DNA from 3 places in the Bradyrhizobium sp. USDA 372 genome. Region 1 is predicted to be linked to each of the others. Evidence: predicted binding sites of a transcription regulator. Region 1 holds the regulator's gene; each other region holds the start of a gene.

Region 1 (7,619 bases):
TCTTCTTCGGCTCGAACCCAAAACTCTATCGGGGCAGGGACGGCGTTGCCGATTATTTCAACGGCCTGCCGCGCTGGCGCAGGCCGAGCGCGACCTTCTCCGACGTGTACGCCGCGCAGGCCGGCCCTGACCTGATCAACATGGCCGCGATCATCACGTTCGATCTCGCCGGCGAGCGGGACGACCTCGTCGTCAAGATGAGCTGGGTCATCATCCGCGAGGAAGGCGACTGGAAGATCGTCAATCACCACGCCTCATCGCAGGCGCCGCTGATTTAACGGTCGTTCCATCAGTGTCGTCATTCCGGGGCGCGCCACTCGGCGCGAGCCCGGAATCCATACTCACGATGGTGGTTATGGAATCTCAGATGCGCAATTGCGCATCATAGCTCGCGACTTCGTCGCGCCCCGGAATGACGATTGAAACGAACGCGCGCCTGCCGCGTTGGCCGCGATCCCAACCAAGGATCCCGCCATGCAGAACATCGCAGAGCATATGGAAGTCATCGGCGCCGACGGTGTCCATGTCGGCACCGTCGACAGGGTAGAGGGCAACCGCATCAAGCTGACCAGAAAGGACAGCGGCGAGGGCAGCCACAAGGGCCACCATCATTTCATCGACAAGGGCCTCGTTGCCGATGTTGAAGGCAACAAGGTGCGGCTGTCCGCCAAGGCGGACGTCGCCGTGACGATGGAAGAGGAAAAGTAGGGCGCTCCGTCGCCTGTTCCCGATCTGTACCGCTATTCGCGCAGCCGCACGGTCCGGTAGCCTCCGCACCCGTCGCGTATCGCAAGGTGCAGGGGAATGGCGGAGCCGGGGCGGCCAGGACGCTCCCAGGGAGTTGCCGGGACGTGGCCGGTCGGCCGCGCCGCCCCGGCCGGTGGCTTTGCGCCGGCGGGGTTTGGCATCTGGCCGGCCATCGTCGAAATGCTGCACCAGTGGGCGCGCGCCGAGGCCGGGCCAGGCCGGCTGTTGCCGTGGGTGCCCGTCGCCTTTGGCGGCGGCATTGCGCTTTATTTCGCCGCCGATCATGAGCCGGTGCTGTGGGTGGTTGCCGCGACGGCCATCGCGCTGATGCTCGGCGCGGTGTTGCTCCGGCGGAGCCCGCTGTTTGCTCCTGCCATCATGATCGCGGCGGTCGCCGCCGGATTTGCCATGGCGACCTGGAAGACGGCGCGCGTCGCCCATCCCGTGCTCGCCAAGCCGCTTTATTCGGTGTCGCTGTCGGGCTTCGTGGAAGCGCGCGACATTCGCGAGCGTACCGATCGCTTCGTGCTGCGCGTCAGCGCGATGGAGGCGCAGCGCATTGACGTCAAGCTCGAGCGCGTCCGCCTCTCGGTGCGCAAGGGCACGGCGCCGGAGGTCGGCAGCTTCGTGCAATTGAAGGCGCGGCTGCTGCCGCCGATCTCGCCGGTGCGGCCCGGCAGCTATGATTTCTCGCGCGACATGTTCTTCCAGAGCATCGGTGCCTCCGGCTTCGTGATGGGCGCGATCACGGCGTCCAGGCCGCCGGATGCCGGCGGCCTGCGGCTGCGCTACGCCGCCTTCATGCAGGGCCTGCGCGATGCGATCGACGCGCGCATCCGCGCAACGCTCGAAGGCGACAACCGGGCGATCGCAACGGCGCTGCTCACGGGGCGGCGCGATGCGATTACCGCGCCGGTCAACGATGCCATGTTCGTCTCGGGGCTCGGCCATGTGCTGTCGATCTCCGGCTATCACATGGCGGTCGTCGCGGGCGTCGTCTTCTTCGCGGTGCGCGCGCTGCTGGCCTTGATCCCGGGGCTGGCGGCCGGCTTTGCCATCAAGAAATGGTCGGCGGCCGCTGCGCTGGTCGCGGCGGCGTTCTACCTGTTGCTGTCGGGCGCGGAAGTCGCGACGCAACGATCGTTCTTCATGACGGCAGTGGTGTTGATCGCCGTCATGGTCGATCGCCGCGCCATCACCTTCCGCACGCTGGCGGTGGCGGCGCTGATCGTGCTCGCGGTCGCGCCGGAGGCGCTGGTGCATCCGAGCTTCCAGATGTCGTTTGCGGCGACGCTCGGGCTGGTCGCGCTGGTGCAGATCGGCATGCCGAACCTGCTCGCCTCACCCGATCATTCCGCGACGGCGCGGATCGCGCTGTGGGGCGGCCGCGAGATCGCGATGCTGTTCCTGGCCTCGCTGATCGCGGGGCTCGCGACCACGCCATACGCCGCCTTCCACTTCCATCGCGTGACGCCATACGGCGTGCTCGCCAATCTCGGCGCCATGCCGGTGGTCTCGGCGCTGGTGATGCCGGCCGGGCTGTTGGGACTGCTCGCGGCCCCATTCGGGCTCGACGGCGTGTTCTGGTGGTTGATGGGAATCGGCATCGAATGGATGGTCCTGGTCGCGCGCTGGGTGGCGGCCCTGCCGGGCGCCGTCGGCCGCATTCCGGCGTTTGGGATCGCGCCGCTGATCGCGGCGAGCCTCGGGCTCATCGTGATGGGCCTGTTGCGCACGCCCTTGCGCTGGTCCGGCGCCCTGGTGCTGCTGGCGGCGATCCTCTGGGGGCTGTCGGTGCGCCAGCCTGATGTCCTGATTGCCGGGGATGGCGCGAGCGTCGCGGTCCGGGGCGGGGATGGGCGCTTGCAAGTGATCCGCGCCAGCAAGGACAGCTTCCTGCTGAAGGAGTGGCTGGCCGCCGATGCCGATCCGCGTGATGCCGGCAACGCCTCGTTGGCGAGCAGCGTGTCATGTGACGAGTCCGGTTGCGTGGCGCCGCTCGCGGACGGACGGCTGATCGCGTTGGCGACGCGCATCGACGCGCTGGCCGATGATTGCAGCCGCGCCGCGCTGGTGGTGACGGCGCGGCCCGCGCCGCCCGATTGCGCGGCGATGGTGGTCGATCGGGCGCGTCTTGCCAGTCAGGGCGCGCTGGCTCTGACGCGAAGCGGAGAGGGTTTTTCGGTGCAGGCGGTGAGGGCGAGAGGGGCAAGCCGTCCTTGGCTGCCGGCCGGCGCCGGCGAGGGGGATTTCGACGGCAGCCTCGTGCCGAAGACGGCCGTGCCTCGCAACCGGGACGCAACGCCATCGGAGGCCGACTTGCAGGCCGACGATTGAAGATCGATGCGGGGAAAATCGGTCCGACGGGATCCCGCAGGACGCAAACCATACCATCTCGCCGGCCGCGGCCGGCGATGGCATTTGAATTTGGCCCTCGACTTTTCGGTCGGGGCCGACGGCGTCAGCCGATCGGCAGGCGCGTGATCGTGGGCCGCGTGTCGGCGACGATCTGCGGCTTGTGCTCGCGCTCGATGGCTTGCTGCGTCACCGGCAATTGCAGCACGGTCGCGCGCTGGCCTTCGACGAGCTGCGTCACCAGCACGTACTTGCCGTCCGGGAATTCGATCGCGTCATGATGGCGATCGGGAATGTGCGGGTCGATCTTGCCGAACTTGCCGACGCGGGAGTTGACGGTTCGCGTCCAGATCCAGCGGTTGTCATAGCGGACGTTATCGGCGAAAGCGAGCTCCGTTCCCGGCAGCAGACAGACCGCGACGGAGAGATCGGCTTCGGAGGCGAAGCCGCGCGTCGAGGTGCCGCGGAAGGTTGTCGTGACGATCGTCTCGCCAACTTCGGCGGGGCGCGTCGCGACGGCATGCAGGCTATAGTCACACATCGGGTGCTCCTCATACTGGGATAGCGACCCGCGTCTCTTTCGAGGCGCAGGCCTCTATCAGAGTGGAAGCCTCCAACGCTCTGCTCGGTTATGGGCAAATCTGCGGCTCGCATCCGCAGCACGCGATCACATTATCTTTCCCGGATTCGATAGGAACAAACCTCGCGTCCTTGCATTTGGCCCGCACTATCGGCGCTGTCGGCACAACTCTACCGGCGGAGCGAAATGGCCGCGTGTCCGCATGGGCGAGTGTCGCGCGGGAAGAGGCGCCGAACAGTCAGCGCAGAACCAGAAAGACCATCCAGCCGGAGCGGACAAGTATCCGCTCCAATCTTGGATCGACGATCGAAGCGCGCGTAGCGCTTACTTCCGGTATCAGTACTTCCGGTAAAGCCCGATCAGCTTGCCCTGGATCTTCACGCGGTTCGGCGGAAGAATGCGGACCTCGTAGGCGGCATTGGCGGGCTCGAGCGCGATCGAGGCGCCGCGGCGGCGGAAGCGTTTGAGCGTGGCCTCCTCGTCGTCGATCAGCGCCACCACGATGTCGCCGGTATTGGCGGTCTCGTTGCGCTGGATCAGCGCCATGTCGCCGTCGAGGATGCCGGCCTCGACCATCGAATCGCCGCGCACCTCGAGCGCGTAGTGCTCGCCGGAGCCAAGCATGTCCGGCGGGACGCTGATGGTGTGGCTGCGGGTCTGCAGCGCCTCGATCGGCGTGCCGGCCGCGATGCGGCCCATTACGGGCACCGCGACGGGGCGCTCGCCCTCATCCGCGGGCGGGCTGGAGCTCGCGCGCACCTTGCCGAGATTGCCCTCGATGACGCTCGGGGTGAAGCCGCGGCGATTGCCGGCTGCGGCCTGGAGCTCGGGCAGCTTGATCACCTCGATGGCACGGGCGCGGTTGGGCAGGCGGCGAATGAAGCCGCGCTCCTCGAGCGCAGTGATCAGGCGATGAATGCCTGACTTCGAGCGCAGGTCGAGCGCATCCTTCATCTCGTCGAAGGACGGCGGCACGCCGCTTTCCTTCAGACGTTCGCTGATGAACCGCAGAAGCTCGTATTGTTTGCGCGTCAACATCTCGACCAAAGTCCCCCGGTTGATGTCGTTCGATTCCGAGACGATGAAGTCGGCAATAAGCCGCTACATCCTCGAAACAAATCATGAACGGACACTATATGTTCGATATGTGTTCCGCAACTGCTTAATTTATGGTGAACGAGGCCGAACTCGCGGAATGCGTGTGGCCGGGCATCTCAGACGGGCAGCCGCAGCACCTCGCAAGGTGTGCCGGCCTCGGCCTTTGGCGCGAACGGTGCGCGCACGAGAAGTACCTGTGCCGCAGAGAGATTCGCAAGCAGGGAGGAGTCCTGATGGCTGACGGGAAGGGCGACGCGCGTGCCGTCGTCGCGCACCTCCAGCCGCGCACGCAGATAATCCTCGCGCTGGTCGTTGGCGCCGAGATCGCGGCCCAGCACGGCGCGCTCGCGCTGATGATGAATCACTGAACCGCCCGACAGGGCGCGAATCAAGGGCACCATGAACAGGAAGGCGCACACGTATGACGACACGGGATTGCCGGGCAGGCCGATCACGCGCATCGCGCCGAGGCGACCATGCATCATCGGCTTGCCGGGCCGGATCGCGATCTTCCAGAACGCCATCTCGATGCCTTCGCCCTTGAGCGCCTGCTGGACCAGATCGTGGTCGCCGACCGACGCACCGCCGGTCGTGACCAGGATGTCGGCACCGCTCTCGCGCGCGCGGCGGATGCCGGCGGACGTGGACTCCAGCGTATCGGCGGCAATTCCGAGGTCGATGGTCTCGGCGCCCTCGCTGCGGGCAAGGGCGTGCAGGGCATAGCCATTGGAATAGACGATCTGACCGGGACCAGGCGCGGTGCCCGGCATGACCAGCTCGTCGCCGGTGGCGAGAATCGCGACCCTCGGGCGGCGAATGACCGCGAGCTGCGGATGATTCATTCCGGCGGCGAGGGCGAGATCGCGCTCGGTGAGACGGATTCCCTTGCGCAGCAGCACGTCGCCTTCGCGGAAGTCGACGCCCGCAGAGCGGATGTGCCGGCCGTAAACTGCGGCTTCCTTGATCGTGACATGCTTGCCGTCGGCAATTGTGTCTTCCTGGATCACGACGGCATCGGCGCCGTCGGGAACGACGCCGCCGGTGAAGATCCGCACGGCTTCGCCGGGGCCGACCCTTCCCGCGAACGGCCGACCCGCCGCGACCTCACCCACGACGGTCAGCCTGGACTCGATGGCCGCGTCGGACGCGCGCACGGCATAGCCGTCCATCGCCGACATCGCCTCCGGCGGCTGCGTGCGCCGCGCCGCGACATCGTGCGCGAGCACACGATGGTGGGCCTCGTCGAGGCGAACCATCTCTTCAGCCAGCGGCTCGGCGCCGGTCAGCACCGCGGCGAGCGCGTCAGAAACCGGCATCAGGGCCACGGGCGAACTCCTGCTGAGCACATCGGTAAATGGGCGGCGAGAGTTCTAGCCGAGTGCAGGCGTGAGGCAAAGCAGCACGCGGGATGATTTATCCTGCGTGATCGCTGGGTGGAGGAGGTCGGCTCAACTCCGCCGCGGCATGATGCGGAAGGCGAGGCAGACCGGAACGAGGATAGCCATGGCAAGGACGAGAATGACGAGCGCCACGGCCAACATCGGTCAACGCTCCGTCGGATCGCCCGGACTGAAATCCGCGACGTCGGGCGCCTTGGGGCCCTGATCCTTGTCGGGCAGCGGATCGGCCTGGGATTTCAGGTCGGCGGCCTTGCTGATCAGTTTGGCGGAGAGGTCAGAATCCGAGGTGGTTCTGGCGAATTCGAGCAGGAGAGAAGCCTGCTTGGTGAGATAGGTCTTGCCCAGCACGTCGATCAGTCCAATGTAGAAGGCCCAACGGACTCATGAGTCCGAAGGGCAGGATTCCGTTCCCGGAACTCTGTATAAAAATGCACAAAGTGATTGGGTTCCTCATCTCCACCAAATTTAGCCCCTGGAACTGAGCACGTCCGGGGCTTCCTGTGGCTCAGATCCCCAGCGCTTTCAATGCGTTCCCGACGTCGCGTGGCGAGGTGACATGCACGGCGGTCAAGCCGCGTGCCCGCGCTCCTTCGATGTTCTCGGCGAGGTCATCGAAGAAGACGATGCGCTCGGCCGGCGCGCCGATCGCCGCGACGACATGGTCGAAGGCCTCGGCATCCGGCTTGCGCAGGCCGATGCTGGAGGACAGATACAGCTCGCGGAAATGGCCGAGCAGACCGGCATATTCCTTCGAGAAATAGTCGACGTGCGGCCGATTGGTGTTGGAGAAGGCGTAGAGCGGCATCCGCTTCGCCGCGCGCGGCAACAGTTCGGCGATATCGGGCATCTCACCGGCGAAGATCGCGTTCCAGCCTTCCAGGAACTGCGCATCCGAGATACCGATCCCGAGCGAGGATCGCAGCGAGGCGAAATAGTCCGCGTCGCTGATCTTGCCCATCTCGTGCAGGCGGTAGGCCTCGTCGCGCACATAGCGCGCGATGATGGCCTCGGGCTGGCAGCCGGCATGTCCCGCCCAGCAGGCGATCGCCTTCGAGAAGTCGATGTCGAGCACCACGCGCCCGAGGTCGAACAGCAGCGCATCCGCGCTGCCGGGAGAGAGCGATGTCATTGCGTCCTTTTCACTTCAGTATGCTCAGTAACGATAGGGATCGTGGTCGAACAGCGGGAACGCGCTGAACACGCTGGGCGCGTTGGTGGCGGTCGCCGGATGCAGGCAGGACTTGTCGATCTCGGCGAATGAGGTGGCGCCCAGGAGACCGAGGCAGCGCAGCACCTCGTCTTCGAGCAGCTCCAGCATCCGCGCGACACCGGCTTCGCCAGCTGCGGCCAGCGCCCAGCATTGCAGCCGGCCGATGCCGACGAGGTCGGCGCCCGCCGCGATCGCCTTGACGATGTCGGTGCCCCGGCAGAAGCCGCCG
Region 2 (7,619 bases), 3.5 Mb from region 1:
GGCTTCACCGAGGTGGTCGGCCACGGCAGGACCGAGCGCACGATCGATCAGCACCGCGTGCCAGAAACGTTCCGGCAGCAGCGCTTCGGCGACCGCCGCATCCGCAACCAGGCAGGTCTGGCCGCCCCAGCGCTCGAGGCGCCGCGCGATGAGCGAAGCTTCGATGCCGTCGGCGACGAGCAGCATCGACTTGCCGGTGAGGTCGGGGCTCGGAAATGCGGTCTGTCCCGCGCCGCCTTGCGAGGGCGGAAGCGGCGCTGCGACCTCGAAGGTCGAGCCTTTGCCCGGCTCGCTCGTGAGCGTGATCCGGCCGCCCATGCGCTTGACGATGCGCTCGCTGATGGCAAGGCCGAGCCCGGTGCCGCCATAGGTACGGGCGACGCGCTCGTCGGCCTGCTCGAATTCGCGGAAGATGCGCTGCTGGGCTTCGGCTGCGATGCCGATGCCGGTGTCGCGGACCAGGAAGCTGATCTCGTTCGGCCAGATGCCGGGCTCGACGATCAGCGCCACACCGCCGCTGCTCGTGAACTTGATGGCGTTGCCGGCGAGGTTCAGCAGCACCTGGCGCAGCCGCGCGGCGTCGCCGACCACTTCCAGCGGCAGGCGCTCGTCGACATAGGCGGCGATCTCGAGCGACTTGGCCTGCGCGCGCGGCGCGAGCAGCTCGGTGATCTCCTCGACCAGGGTCGAGAGCGCGAAGGGACGTTGATCGAGGTCGAGCTTGCCGGCCTCGATCTTGGAATAGTCGAGCAGCTCCTCGATCAGCGCCATCAAGGCTTCGCCCGAGGTCTTCACCGCCCTGGCATAAGTCACCTGCTCCGGCGTCAGATTTGTGTCGAGCAACAGGCCGCCCATGCCGATGATGCCGTTCAGGGGCGTGCGGATTTCGTGCGAGGCCATCGCCAGGAAGCGCGACTTGGCGCGGTTGGCGGCGTCGGCCTGGTCGCGCGCATCGGACAATGCACGCTCGGTCTCGGTGCGGTCGGTGACGTCACGTCCCACGCTCTGCAATTCGGCGGGCTGGCCGGCATCGAGGCGGACATAGCCCTCGCGCCAGGCGATCCAGCGCGCACCGAGGGGCGTTGCGATCTTCTGGTCGTGGATGCGCGTGCCGTTGCTCTCGCGGGCGCTGTCGCCCTGCTCCAGCACGTCGAAATCGAACCGCGTGCCGACCAGCGCGCTGCGCGCCTGTCCTGCGAGCGTGCAATAGGCCTCGTTGGCAAAGGTGATGCGGCCGCTCGTGTCGCGCAGCACGATGAGGTCGCCCTGCTGCTCGAACAGGCTGCGGGCGCGTTCTTCCGCCTCCTTCAGCTCCCAATTGCGGTCGATCAACGCTTCGTTGTGGGCGGCGAGCGTCCGCAGCCGCTTATTGACGAAGCGCAGGCGCATGCTCAGCGTTGCAAGGCCGAGACAGGCGAGCGCGAACAGGAAGCTGGCGCCGATCGCAAAGGTGTGGGGATCGTAGCCGGAATTCTCGGACCGGCTGCCGGACACGAAGCCATAGGCGCCGCCGAACGTCGCCGAGAAGATCATGAAGGAGCGGATCGCGAAGGAGAGCCTCGGATGCTGCCGCCTGAAGCGACGCATGCGCACCTTGATCCGGAACGTCCGACCCATCACAACCGACCCTTGGCAACCGACCCTTGCCTGAAACCCCGCCGCCGCGTGCGACGATGGCCCGCCGACCTTGCGAACAGCTTGCGGCTGTGGCGATGCCTCCGAACAGGGTTGACGAGGTGTTAACGGTTTAAAGCGAAGCCGCCTGGAAGCGGCCATGGCCGCCGCGCGCGCCGACGATCAGCGCTGCCGCCTCGCGCGGCGAGAACGTCTTCGAGCGCACAAAGATGCGGTAATCCGCCGGTCCTTCGCTGGAGAGATAGACCACCTGGCCGCCGTCGACCGGCTGCGCTGCGATCGAGACGAGGCGCGTCGAGGGACTAGCCTGGCAGGAGTCCGGCTCGGAGCCGAGGCCGTCGTCGACCACGGCAAAATCCGCCGCGTCGGCATCGTCGGTGATCTGGACCCGCACCGTGGCCCGCGCGGGATCGTCGGTGAAGGCGACATGCACGCCGGCGGTCCAGAACAGCGAGGTGAGCTCGACCGATGTGTCGCCCAGCGCGATGCAGGGATGCGACACCGAACCGATTTCGGCGCGGGCGAAGACCGCAGCCGCCAACAGGGGAACAGCCGAGGCCAGGAACTTGAAACGCAACATGACGCTCTACTCGCCGGGCCCAGGGAACTCACAGTCGAAACGCGTCGGGCCTTATGGTTTGCAGAGCGTAAAGGAAAGTCGTTACCGCCGGGTTGACGCGCGAGGCGCTTACGCCAATTGGCGCACATCCTCCGCGAGTGCGCGGTAGGACAGCGCCTCGGCAAGGTGCAGCCGGCCGATCTTGTCGGCATGATCGAGGTCGGCCAGCGTGCGCGCCACGCGCAGCACGCGGTGATAGCCGCGCGCCGACAGGCGCATCGTCTCGGCGGCGTCGCGCAGCAGCTTCTGACCCTGTGCATCGGGCTTTGCGATCTCCTCCAGCACGGAGGCGGGGGCCTCGGCATTGGTGCGGACATGGGGCAGGCCTGCGTTCGCATAGCGCGCCAGCTGGATGTCGCGCGCCGCCGCCACGCGGGCGGCGACCTCGGCCGATCCTTCCGCCGGCGGCGGCAGGATCAGGTCGGCGGCGGTCACCGCCGGCACTTCGATGCGCAGATCGATGCGGTCCATCAGGGGACCGGAGATGCGCGCCTGGTAATCGGCGGAGCAGCGGTCGATGCGGCCGCGCTTGCAGGCATAGCCGGGCTCGAACGCATTGCCGCAGCGGCAGGGATTCATCGCCGCGACCAGCATGAAGCGGGCAGGGTAGGTGACGCGGTGATTGGCCCGCGACACCGCGACCTCGCCGTTCTCCAGCGGCTGGCGCAGCGAATCCAGCACGCGCGGATCGAACTCCGGCAATTCGTCGAGGAACAGCACGCCTTGATGCGCCAGCGAGATCTCGCCGGGCTTGGCGCGCGCGCCGCCGCCGGTGAGGGCGGCCATGCTGGCGGAATGATGCGGCGAGCGGAACGGGCGCCGTGCCGTCAGCGCGCCGCCTTCGATCTCGCCGGCAACGGAGGCGATCATCGAGACCTCGAGCAGCTCGCCTGGCGACAGCGGCGGCAGGATCGAGGGCAGGCGCGCCGCCAGCATCGATTTGCCCGCGCCCGGCGCGCCGATCATGAGCAGATGATGTCCGCCGGCGGCCGCGATCTCCAGCGCGCGCTTGGCGCTTTCCTGGCCCTTGATGTCGCGCAGGTCGAGCGTCGAGGCGGCGGCCTCGTGCACTTTCGGCGTCGGCCGCGACAGCACCTGCGTGCCCTTGAAATGGTTGGCGATCTGGATCAGCGAGCTCGCCGCAACGATCTGGATGTCCGGGCTCGCCCACGCCGCTTCGGAGCCGCAGGACGCCGGGCAGATCAGCCCCTCCTCGCGCATATTGGCGCCGAACGCGGCGGGGAGGACGCCGGCCACGGGCGCGATCGAGCCGTCGAGGCCGAGCTCGCCGAGCACGGTGAATCCGGTCAGCGCGTCCGGCGGGATCGCACCGATCGCCGCCATCAGCCCGAGCGCGATCGGGAGGTCGTAATGGCTGCCCTCCTTGGGCAGGTCGGCCGGGGCCAGATTGACGATGATCCGCCGTGCCGGCAGCGCCAGCCCCGAGGCGATCAGCGCCGAGCGCACCCGCTCGCGCGCCTCCGACACCGCCTTGTCCGGCAGGCCGACGATGGCGAAGGCCGGCAGGCCGGGCGCGACCTGCACCTGCACGTCGACCGCGCGGGCCTCGATCCCCTCAAAGGCGACGGTGGAAACCCGCTGAACCATGTCGAACCAGCCTGCCCTGTCCTGCAATTAGGGGTAGCAGAGCACGGCCGTCTCCGCAAGAACAATACGAGAACAATCCGCTGGCGCCCGGTCAAATCCTAACCGGGCGTAAACGCGCCGCGGAAACTACGTCTCGAATGCGAGTCGCTGTCCTCAGCACATCCCAACGAATGTCCGCTACTCCTAGGCCTGCGGGATGGGCCGTGGTCTAACGGGTGAACAGTTCAAATGCTTGCAAATCGCCGGAGAAGCGAACGTCGGGTGTGCAGCCGCCTCGCCAAAATCCATTTTGGCGCGGGCTCGCTGCCGCGGGATTGCACGATCACGGACATTTCGGATGGCGGCGTGAAAGTGGTGGCGGAATTTTTGGAAGTGCCGCCGCAATTCACCATCATCTTCGCGCCCGATTATTCCCGCCAATGCCGCCTGCGCTGGCGCATCGGTTGCGAATTCGGTGCCGAATTCGTCGACTGAACCTCGACAGGCCTGCCTCCTTAACGGGACTTTAGCGTTAATCGGTAAGCATCTCTGATCAGTTGCCGAGTGATCAGAGTATGTCCAAGCGTTCGTCCCTCGCTTTTCCCCCGGCGAGATATCTGTGTTCTGCCGTCCTGATCCTTGCCCTCGGCGGCTGTCAGACCACCGGCATCGAGGACGTCACCGGCGCGCTCGGCGGCAAGAAGGAGTCCGCCGCCAAGGACGGCGCCAAGTCTGACACCAGGGCCGACGCCAGGCCGGAGATGGACGCACTTCGCGAGCGCTATCGCGCCAAGCCCGGCGATCCCGCAATGGCCATCGAATACGGCAAGGCGCTGCGCGACAGCGGCCAGCGTGCGCAGGCGGTCGCGGTGCTCGAGCAGGCCGTGCTTGCCCATCCCGGCAACAAGGCGCTGCTCGCCGGCTATGGCCGCGCACTCGCCGACAACGGCAATTTCCAGCAGGCCTTCGACGTCCTCGGCCGGGCGCATAGCCCTGAGGATCCCGATTGGCGCATCCTGTCGGCGCAGGGCGCTGTGCTCGATCAGCTCGGCCGCAACGAGGAAGCGCAGCAATATTACGCCGCGGCGTTGAAGATCGTGCCGAACGAGCCGACCGTGCTGTCCAATCTCGGCCTGTCCTATATGTTGCAAAACAACCTGTCGAAGGCCGAACAGGTGCTCGGCCGCGCCTATCAGCGCAATCAGAACGATGCGCGGGTCCGCGCCAATCTGGCGCTCGTGCTGGGATTGCAGGGTCGCGAGGCCGAGGCCGAAATCCTCGTGAAGGCAGATTTGCCGCCGGACCAGGCCGCGGCCAAGGTCGCGGCGCTGAAGCAGCTGCTGGCGAAGAAGCAGCAGCGGGCGGACAGGTAATCCGCCCCTTCTGCCGTGGCGCCTACGAGACCTTGCGATGCGGGGCCGAGCTCCGTCCCGACTTGCCCTTCAGCTTCTTCAGCAGCGGTTCGAGCAGCGAGCGCTTCGGCTTCTTCACCTCGCCGCGGCCGGCGAGGCGGTTCGCCATGTTCTGGAACAGAACGGTGGTGCGGTGGCTCCTGGAGACCTCCGCGATCATCTGGCCATTATTGGCCGCGGTCGAGAACAGTTTCGAATCGAATGGGATCACCGCGATCGGCTGGCTCTCCATGGTCTTGGCGAAGGCCTTGACCTCGATCTCCGCGCGCTTGGGCATGCCGACCTGATTGATGCAATACAGCGGCGGCCGGTCGTTCGGTCGCGCCGCCTTCAGGACGCTCAGCATGTTCTTGGTGTTGCGCAGGTTGGCGAGATCGGGCTCGGCCACGATCACGATGTCGTCGGCGTTCACCAGCGCGCGGCGGGTCCAGCCGGACCATTGATGGGGAACGTCGAGCACGATGCAGGGCGTCGTCATGCGCAGCGTGTCGAACACCGCGTCAAAAGCTTCGGCACCGAAATCGTAGACGCGGTCGAGCGTGGCGGGCGCCGCCAACAGGCTGAGGCGATCGGTGCATTTGGCGAGCAGGCGCTCCATCAGCGCCGTGTCCGGCCGGTCCTGCGACAGCACCGCATTGGCGATGCCTTGCACCGGATCCTGGTTGTAGTCGAGGCCCGCGGTGCCGAAGGCGAGGTCGAGATCGATCACGACGGAATCGAGCGAGAGGTCGCGGGCGATGGTCCAGGCCAGATTATGCGCGACCGTGGACGCGCCGACGCCGCCCTTGGCGCCGACCACCGCGATGACGCGGCCGGTGATGATGGCCTCGGAGGCCGAGAACAGGCTGCAGATCGAGCGGACCACGTCGAGCGTCTCGACCGGTCCGACCACGTAGTCGTTGACGCCGCGGCGCACCAGCTCGCGATAGGGCGCGGTGTCGCTGGGGCTGCCGATCACGACGACGCGGGTGCCGGGATCGCAGACGCCGGCGAGATCGTCCAGTCCCTCGAGGATGTCGCGCGTGCCGTCGGACTCGATGACGATCACGTTCGGCGTCGGCATCGATTCATAGGCTTCGATCGCCGCGGCAAGGCCGCCGTCCTTGGCGCTGAGGTGGGCCTTGGCGAGCCGGCGATCCTGGCCAGCCGCCGTCACCGCGTTGAGCGTCTGCTCGGTCTCGCAAAAGGCTTGCACCGAAATGCGAGGAACCGGCGCGATATGTTCCTCGGGATGCTGCGGATCGTCCGCGTCTTCGTCGTGGATGGCTGTCATCTGCCGGTGTCGCTGAGTTTGGCCTTGTCGGATTCGGGATAGGTGGTTGTCGTCGTCGTGCCCTTGCGATAGCGCTCGAACGCGATGTCGCGCCGTGCGGTGTATGCAGGCGTCTCGGCGCGCGGTTGCTCGAGGTCGGCCGGGTTGTCGATCATCGCCGCGAGATTGCGCTGGCTGGCGCAGCCCAGATTGAAATAGGGCCGATTCTCGTTGTAGCCGGGATCGAGGATGTTGGGCCCGACGTCTTCCGGCCACAGCCCGCAGGGGCCGGCGACCGCGGTGATCTTCGAATAGCTGAGGCGGATGGTGGGCAGCAGCCCGGGATCATCAGGACGATAGGGACGCTGGACGATGGCGCGCGACGGCACGCCGCCGGACGTGAGCACCGAGCGGATCTCCTGATAGCTCGCGGCAGCCGCGCGCGAATTGGCGGTGTCGACCGGGACGTCGACGACGACGGAGCTGCTGCCTTCGCGCACCCAGTCCCGCGCGATGCCCGCGACGTCCGCATGCTGCGCAGCCGAGAGGCCGCCTCTGCTCTTGCCGACGAAGATCACGATCGACTTCTTGCCTTCCTGCACCGCAATCGGGTGGCGCTGGCGATAATCGGTCGGCACCGTCTGGGTGACGATCTCGGTGGTGTTGCAGGCGCCCAGCATGACGGACAACCCCGTCAGTGCCAGCGCGATGCTTACGCTGCGACGTCGATCGGCTCTCGTCTTCGTCATCGCCTGATCCCCTCTTGCCCCGTGTCTTGCCCGGTCCCCAAACCGTTCGTCTCAGTCGATGATGAAGCCGAAATCACCGGGCGTGCCGGCGACCGGATCGACGCGGCTCGCGACGCCGTAGAGGCGGTTGACCCGGCCGAGCAGCGCCCTCTGTGCGTCCGAGGCCGGCGCGAAGCCGTCGTCGGGCCGCGACAATTCCTTCTGAGCGACCGCGCGCACCACATAGGGCGTCACGATCACCATCAGCTCGGTCTCGTTGTTGACGAAGTCCTGGCTGCGGAACAGCGCGCCGATGATCGGTACCTGGTCGACACCAGGCAGCCCGTTGATCGCCTGCTTGGTCTGCTGCTGGATCAGGCCGGCCA
Region 3 (7,619 bases), 1.7 Mb from region 1:
CTCGTGATAGAGCAGGTGCTGGACCTCTGCGACCGACATGTTCTCGTGCTGTTGCAGATAGAGCAGCACGCCCGGATCGATCGCACCGCAACGCGTGCCCATCACGAGGCCGTCGAGCGGCGTTAGCCCCATCGTGGTGTCGATGCTGCGGCCATCGCGCAAGGCGCAGAGGCTGGCGCCATTGCCGAGATGTGCGATGATTGTGCGCTTTGCGACGAGCTCCGGCGCGATCTCGGCCAGGCGTCCCGCGACATATTCGAACGAGAGGCCGTGAAAGCCGTAGCGCCTGACGCCACGCGCCTGGAATCGCCGGGGAATGGCGAAGCGGTTCGCCGGCGGTGCGAGGCCGTGGTGGAAGGCGGTGTCGAAACACGCGATCTGCGTCAGCCCGGGCCGGGTCGCCGCGAGCGTGCGCACCGGCGCGAGGCAGCGCGGCTGGTGCAGCGGCGCGAGCGGCGTCAAGGCCTCCAGCTTCGCTATGATGTCGTCGGTCAGGACCACCGGGCCTGAATGATCCGGCCCGCCGTGAACGATGCGGTGGCCGACGGCCCGCAGGCTGCGTCCACCGAACCGGTCCTCGATGAAGGCGAGCACGTCGGCGAACAGATGGCCGCCGGCTGCCTCCGGCGTCTCCTTCCTCGTCTCGAACAGGTCTTCGCCCGTGGGGCCCTTCACCACCAACCGGGGTTTGGCTTCGTGCTCGTCCAGCAGGCCCTTGCAGAGCAGGGCAGGCTCGGCCACCGCGACATCGAACAGGCCGAACTTGATGCTCGACGATCCCGAGTTGAGAACGAGGATCGCGTCCGTCATCGCTAGTCGCCGACCTCGGTCGGCGTGTTGCCGCCGGCTCTGTTTTGCCAGACCCAGTCACGGATCTCAGGCATGTCCTCACCATGCTCGCGGACATAACGGGAGTGTTCGATCAGCCTGTCGCGGAATTGCTGCTTCACCTGCGCGGCCTTCGTCGCCAGTCCCGGCACGCGTTCGATGGCCTCGATCGCGAGATGGTAGCGGTCGAGCTCGTTGAGCACGACCATGTCGAAGGGCGTCGTCGTGGTGCCCTCCTCGGCAAAGCCGCGCACATGCATGCCGGCATGGTTGGTGCGGTTATAGGTCAGCCGGTGAATGAGATAGGGATAGCCGTGAGAGGCAAAGATCACAGGCTTGTCGCGCGTGAACAGGCTGTCGAAGTCGCGGTCGGACAGGCCGTGCGGATGCTGCTCGCGCGGCTGCAGCGTCATGAGGTCGACGACGTTGACAACGCGGATCTTCAAATCCGGCAGCGTCTTGCGCAGGAGGTCGACGGCGGCGAGCGTCTCCAGCGTCGGCACGTCGCCGGCGCAGGCCATCACCACGTCGGGCTCGCCCTTGCCGTCCTCCGTTCCCGCCCAGGTCCAGATGCCGATGCCGGCATCGCAATGCGTCGCGGCGTCCTGCATCGAGAGCCATTGCGGCGCCGGCTGCTTGCCGGCGACAATCACGTTGACGCGGTTGTAGGTGCGCAAGGCATGATCGGCGATCCACAACAGCGTATTGGCGTCCGGCGGAAAGTAGATGCGGACGATGTCCGCCTTCTTGTTGGCGACGAGATCGACGAAACCGGGGTCCTGATGGCTGAAGCCGTTATGGTCCTGGCGCCAGACATGCGAGGTCAGGAGATAATTGAGCGAGGCGATCGGACGCCGCCACGGCAGCTCCCGCGTCACCTTCAGCCATTTGGCATGCTGGTTGAACATGGAATCCACGATGTGGATGAAGGCCTCGTAGCAGGAGAAGAAGCCGTGCCGTCCCGTGAGCAGGTAGCCCTCCAGCCAGCCCTGGCAGAGATGCTCGCTCAGCACCTCCATCACGCGGCCGTCCTGCGCGAGGTGCACGTCGTAAGGCTCGGTCGGCTCCATCCAGACGCGTTCGGTGGCTTCGAACACGGCGTCGAGCCGGTTCGATGCCGTCTCGTCCGGGCCCATGATGCGGAAGTTTCGATGCTGGGCGTTGAGGCGAACGACGTCGCGCAGGAATTTGCCGAGCTCGCGCGTCGCTTCCGCCACGACCTCGCCGGGTTGCGGCACCTCGATCGCGAAGCTGCGGAAGTCCGGCAGCTTCAGCTCCTTCTTCAACACGCCGCCATTGGCGTGTGGATTGGCGCCCATCCGCCTGGTGCCTTCCGGCGCGAGCGCCTGAAGCTCGGCAATGAGCGCGCCGCCTTCGTCGAACAGTTTTTCCGGCTCGTAGCTGCGCATCCAGTCTTCGAGCACCTTGAGATGCGCCGGGTTCTCGCGGCAGCCTGCGACCGGCACCTGATGGGCGCGCCAAAATCCCTCGACCTTCTTGCCGTCGACCTCCTTCGGGCCGGTCCAGCCCTTCGGGCTGCGCAGCACGATCATCGGCCAGCGCGGCCGCTCGAAGCTCGTGCGGCCGTCGCGGGCATGTTGCTGGATCGAGCGGATGCTGGCGAACGCGACGTCCAGCGCATCGGCCATGGCCCGGTGCATCAATTTGGGATCGTCGCCGCTGACGAACAGCGGCTCGTGGCCGAGCCCGCGGAAGAGGTCGCGGATCTCCGCGTCTTGCATGCGTCCGAGCACGGTGGGGTTGGCGATCTTGTAGCCGTTGAGATGCAGGATCGGCAGCACTGCGCCGTCATGGGCGGGGTTCAGGAACTTGTTGGAGTGCCAGGACGCAGCGAGCGGCCCGGTTTCGGCCTCGCCGTCGCCGACCACGCAGGCGACGATCAAGTCCGGGTTGTCGAATGCCGCGCCATAGGCGTGCACAAGCGCGTAGCCGAGCTCGCCGCCTTCGTGGATGGAGCCCGGCGTTTCCGGCGCGGCGTGGCTCGGGATGCCGCCGGGGAAGGAGAACTGTCTGAACAGCTTGCGCAATCCGTCCGCATCGCGCGCGATGCCAGGATAGATCTCGCTGTAGCTGCCTTCGAGATAGGTGTTGGCGACCATGCCCGGGCCGCCATGGCCGGGACCGCAGACATAGATCACGCTGACATCGAGCGCGCGGATGACGCGGTTGAGATGGGCATAGATGAAGTTCAGGCCGGGCGTCGTGCCCCAATGTCCGAGCAGACGCGGCTTGATGTGCTCGGGCCGCAGCGGCTCGCGCAGCAGCGGATTGTCGAGCAGGTAGATTTGCCCGACCGAGAGGTAGTTGGCGGCGCGCCAATAGCGATCGAGCAGATCGAGGTCGCTGCTCGCTTCGGCCGTTTTTTGTTGGATTGTCATGTTCCTGCCGACCTTCACTTCGCGATCGTCACCAACCCGGTTCCGCGGTGATCGATCCGTCGAGCATGAAACGGGATGGGCGTGACGGCCGTGTTGCGTGAGGTCAAAGGCGGACGCGCGAAGTTTGGGCAGCTCTACTGTGCATGGGGTTGTTTTCACGATTTTTGTTTGTGTTCTTGATTTGTTCCTGTGTCGTGCTATCTTGGCTGCATGAGTCCAGCATCCTCTCATGCTCTCAAGCACCCGCCGGTCACGGCGCCCTCCGAGCCGGCGGGTGCGCCTTCAGATTTCCCCGAGCTTGGCGTCGCCATCGACCGCGCGCGCAGGCGAGGGCGGGGCGCTCAATCCAACGCCAGCGGCCGCTTTGAGGCCGAGGCGCGCGTCGCTTTCGATGACGGCTGGCAGAGCCTGGACGAGCTGCCGCCGTTCAAGACCACGGTCGCCGTCGACACCTCGCGCAAGGTGATCACCCGTAACGATTCCCCCGACATTGGCTTCGACCGATCGATCAATCCGTATCGCGGCTGCGAGCATGGCTGCGTCTATTGCTTCGCGCGGCCGACCCACGCCTATCTCGGCCTGTCACCCGGGCTCGACTTCGAGTCGAAGCTGTTTGCCAAGCCCGAGGCGCCTTTGCTGCTCGAGAAAGAGCTTTCGGCCCCCGGCTACGAGCCGCGGATGATCGCGATCGGCACCAACACCGATCCCTACCAGCCGATCGAGCGCGAGCGCAAAATCATGCGCGGCATTTTGGAAGTGCTGGAGGGCGCCGGGCATCCCGTCGGCATCGTCACCAAGTCGGCGCTGGTGCTCCGCGACATCGACATTCTCCAGCGGATGGCCAAGCGCAACCTTGCCAAGGTCGCGATCTCGGTCACCTCGCTCGATCCGAAGCTGGCGCGCACCATGGAGCCGCGGGCCTCGACGCCGCCGAAGCGGCTGGAGGCGCTCAAGCAGCTCTCGGAGGCCGGCATCCCCACCACGGTGATGGTCGCGCCCGTGATCCCTGCACTGAACGATTCCGAGATCGAGCGCATCCTCGATGCCGCCGCCCATGCCGGCGTCAAGGAAGCCGCCTATGTGCTGCTGCGGCTGCCGCTGGAGGTGCGCGATCTCTTCCGCGAATGGCTGATGGCGAACTATCCGGACCGCTATCGCCACGTCTTCACCCTGATCCGCGACATGCGGGGCGGGCGCGACTACGACGCCAAATGGGGCGAACGGATGAAGGGCACGGGACCGATGGCCTGGACCATCGGCCGCCGCTTCGAGATCGCCTGCGACAGGCTCGGCCTCAACAAGCGGCGCTCCAAGCTGACGACGGACCACTTTGCGCGGCCGAAGCGGAACGGCGATCAGCTCAGCCTGTTCTGATTGGCGGTGGGCGTAGGGCGCCCGGCCTGAATAACGGGAATATCCTGGGTTCCCGGTTGCGCTGGCGAAGCCCCCTGGCGCACGATCCCGGCCATGATTCGGGACAAGTCCGCCAAAACCCCAGCCAAAGACGCGCCCAAGAAGCAGGCCGCGAACAAGGCTGCGCCTGACAAGGCGGCGAAAGCGCCTGTGGCCGAGACGTCTGCAGCCAAGACGTCTGCGGCCAATGCTGCGAAGGTTGCCGCCGCCGGCAAGAAAGGCATCATCGCCGTCGCTCCCCCCAGCTTCCGCCGCGAGCGCGCGCTGATCAAGCGCGGCGTCTGGCCTGTCGCGGGCTGCGACGAGGCCGGCCGCGGCCCGCTGGCAGGTCCCGTGGTGGCCGCCGCGGTAATTCTCGACCCCGACCGCATTCCGCGCGGCATCGACGATTCCAAGCGCCTGACCGCCGAGGAGCGCGAAAAGCTGTTCGACAAGATCTGCGCCACCGCGCAGGTCTCGGTCGCCGTCGCGTCGCGGGGGCGAATCGACCGCGACAACATCCTGCGCGCCTCGCTGTGGGCGCTGAAGCGTGCCGTGGTGGCCCTGCCCGAGGCGCCCAGGCACGTCTTCGTCGACGGCCGCGACCGGCTCGATACCGCATGCGATTGCGAGGCGGTGATCGGCGGCGACGGTATCGTGCTGTCGATCGCCGCGGCCTCCATCGTCGCCAAGGTCACCCGTGACCGGCTGATGTGCGCGCTGGCGCAGGACTGCCCCGGCTACGGCTTCGAGCAGCACAAGGGCTACGCCGTCCCCGAGCATCTGGACGCGCTCGATCGCCTCGGCCCCTCCATCCACCACCGCAGCTTCTTCGCCCCCGTTGCCGCCGCCCGCGCCAAGCACATGCCCTGGACCGTCGAGCCGGTGCAGGACCTGTTCTCGGTGACCGAGGTCGAGGTGCACGTCGAGGCGAGCGTCGAGATCGACGCCTCCGTAAATCTCTAGCTGATCTCCGACGGCATCCGCGCGTCATGGCCGCGCAGGCGGGACAAGCCCGGGCATGACGATCCGCGGCGGTTGCCACAACCCGTGACGCCCTTTATCAAAACAGAGGTGAGCGAATAGGGCCGGCTGGACGGGTTGGCTGCACCTTCGGACGTTGTATGCGGTTTACCTCCCTGGTCATCGAGCTCATTCGCGCCCGGCCGCGGCTGATCGTGTGGATCGCCGTGCTGCTGCAGGCCGCCATGTGGCTGTTCGTGGCGCTGGTGTTCTACCGCAGCCCGCCCGGCACCCTCGCGGCCCTCTTGGCCTTCGGCAGGGAATACCAGGTCGGCACTGATCTCGGCCCGCCGCTGCCAATCTGGCTCGCCGACATCGCCTATCGCGCCGCCGGCGGCCACATGTTCGGTGTTTACGTACTCGCCGAGCTCTGCGAGATCGCGACATTCATCGCGCTCTATCATCTCTCCCGCGCCGTGGTCGGCTCGCAGCAGGCGGTGCTCGCCGTGCTCCTGACCATGACGGTGCTGGCGTTCTCCTCCTCGGCGCTGGACTTCGGCCCGCTGATCCTGGCGCGGCCGCTCTGGGCGCTCTTGCTGCTGCACTCCTGGCAGATCATCGGCCAGCGCCGCGGCAATGCCTGGTTCGCCTGGTCGATCGAAGCCGGCCTCCTGCTGCTGACGACGCCCGCCGCGATCTTCCTGCTGCTGCTGATCGTCGTCTTCGCGGTCTCGACCGCCGGCGGTCGCCGGACGCTGCGCGGGCTCGATCCGCTGTTCGCGCTGATCGTGGTCGCCGTGCTGGCGCTGCCCTATGCGGTCTGGCTGATGCGTGCGGAGACGCTGACGCTGCCGGCCTTGCCGCAACTCGCCGAGCTCAACGTCCGCGCGCTGCATGCGGCCTGGCTGTTCGGCGGGCTGGTGATCGGGGCGGCAGCGATTCCGGCGCTGACCTTTCTCAACACCGGGGTGGTCGCTGGCAAGGGCGAGGAGCCGCCGATCATCTACCGCCCGCCGGTCGAGCCGCTCGCGCGCAACTTCGTCTATTTCTTCGCGTTCGCTCTGCCGCTCGGCGCGGTGCTGATCTCCGGCGTGCTGGGGCTCGATTCCGTGGTCGGCGGCCCCGGCGTCGTGCTGATCATGTCGGGGCTCGCCGTGGTCGTCGCGGCCGGCGATCTCATCGCGATGCGTCGCGCGCGGATGCTGCGTATGGTCTGGGCCGCCGCCGTCGCCGCGCCCGCCGCCGGCGTCGTGCTCGCCATCCTGTTCCTGCCCTGGACGGGCGCCAACGAAATTGCGACCTCGATGCCGGCGCGCGCGATCTCTGATTTCTTCGACGAGAGCTTCGCCCGCCGCACCAACCATCGCCTGCGGGCCGTCGCCGGCGAAACCCAGCTCGCCAGCCTGATCGCGCTGCATTCCGGCCGGCCGCATCTGTTCATCGACGCCGACCCCGCGCGTACGCCGTGGATGAACCCGACCAAGTTCAGCGAGACCGGCGGCGTCGTGGTCTGGCGCGCCTCCGACACCGCCGGCACCCCGCCGCCAGAGATCCTCAAGCGCTTCCCCGGCATCGTGCCGGAAGTGCCGCGGGCCTTCGAATGGCTGGTGACCGGCCGCCAGCAGCTCCTGCGCATCGGCTGGGCCATCGTGCGGCCGAAGGGGACGTGACGCCCGCGTATGCTCTCTCCGTCGTCATTGCGAGCGTAGCGAAGCAATCCAGAATCTTTCCGCAGAGGGATTCTGGATTGCTTCGTCGCTTCGCTCCTCGCAATGACGGAAGGGACCGGCCCCTCACGTCCCCGCCAGTGCCTTCGCGATCGATCGCAGGTCCTGCCAGGCCAGCCGCTTGTAGGCCGGCGAGCGCAAGAGATAGGCCGGGTGGAACGTCGGCAGCGCGCGGATCACCCGCTGGCCGGTGTCGTAGTCGAACCAGCGCCCGCGCGTCCGCATGATGCCTTCGCGCGTTCCCAGCAACGTCTGCGTCGAGGGATTGCCGAGCGTCACCAGCACGTCGGGGTTCACCAACTCGATCTGG

The links. Region 1 encodes LexA, which represses DNA repair genes until DNA is damaged. Its sites were predicted from a motif close to TGTTCNNNNTGTGTTCNG; they were not measured.
Region 2: the regulator LexA is predicted to act here: its motif matches at 3,920-3,937, upstream of AB7M16_RS19125 (YifB family Mg chelatase-like AAA ATPase).
Region 3: the regulator LexA is predicted to act here: its motif matches at 3,399-3,416, upstream of AB7M16_RS10960 (PA0069 family radical SAM protein).

The regions. Positions count from the first base shown of each region.
Region 1 covers NZ_JBRJHR010000001.1:586,477-594,095, reverse strand. Annotated here, with positions in the region: gene AB7M16_RS02870 (YybH family protein) at 1-278, shown strand, start outside; gene AB7M16_RS02865 (DUF2171 domain-containing protein) at 475-708, shown strand; gene AB7M16_RS02860 (ComEC/Rec2 family competence protein) at 805-3,084, shown strand; gene AB7M16_RS02855 (hypothetical protein) at 3,209-3,643, opposite strand; gene lexA (transcriptional repressor LexA) at 4,019-4,720, opposite strand; gene AB7M16_RS02845 (molybdopterin molybdotransferase MoeA) at 4,897-6,105, opposite strand; gene AB7M16_RS02840 (hypothetical protein) at 6,325-6,528, opposite strand; gene AB7M16_RS02835 (HAD family hydrolase) at 6,686-7,309, opposite strand; gene AB7M16_RS02830 (alpha-hydroxy acid oxidase) at 7,334-7,619, opposite strand, start outside.
Region 2 covers NZ_JBRJHR010000001.1:4,046,097-4,053,715, forward strand. Annotated here, with positions in the region: gene AB7M16_RS19115 (ATP-binding protein) at 1-1,617, opposite strand, end outside; gene AB7M16_RS19120 (hypothetical protein) at 1,748-2,215, opposite strand; gene AB7M16_RS19125 (YifB family Mg chelatase-like AAA ATPase) at 2,324-3,862, opposite strand; gene AB7M16_RS19130 (PilZ domain-containing protein) at 4,091-4,336, shown strand; gene AB7M16_RS19135 (tetratricopeptide repeat protein) at 4,417-5,214, shown strand; gene AB7M16_RS19140 (AAA family ATPase) at 5,237-6,526, opposite strand; gene AB7M16_RS19145 (CpaD family pilus assembly protein) at 6,523-7,254, opposite strand; gene AB7M16_RS19150 (type II and III secretion system protein family protein) at 7,306-7,619, opposite strand, start outside.
Region 3 covers NZ_JBRJHR010000001.1:2,274,466-2,282,084, reverse strand. Annotated here, with positions in the region: gene AB7M16_RS10970 (acetate/propionate family kinase) at 1-810, opposite strand, end outside; gene AB7M16_RS10965 (phosphoketolase family protein) at 813-3,227, opposite strand; gene AB7M16_RS10960 (PA0069 family radical SAM protein) at 3,438-4,601, shown strand; gene AB7M16_RS10955 (ribonuclease HII) at 4,695-5,585, shown strand; gene AB7M16_RS10950 (glycosyltransferase family 39 protein) at 5,744-7,252, shown strand; gene AB7M16_RS10945 (uracil-DNA glycosylase) at 7,376-7,619, opposite strand, start outside.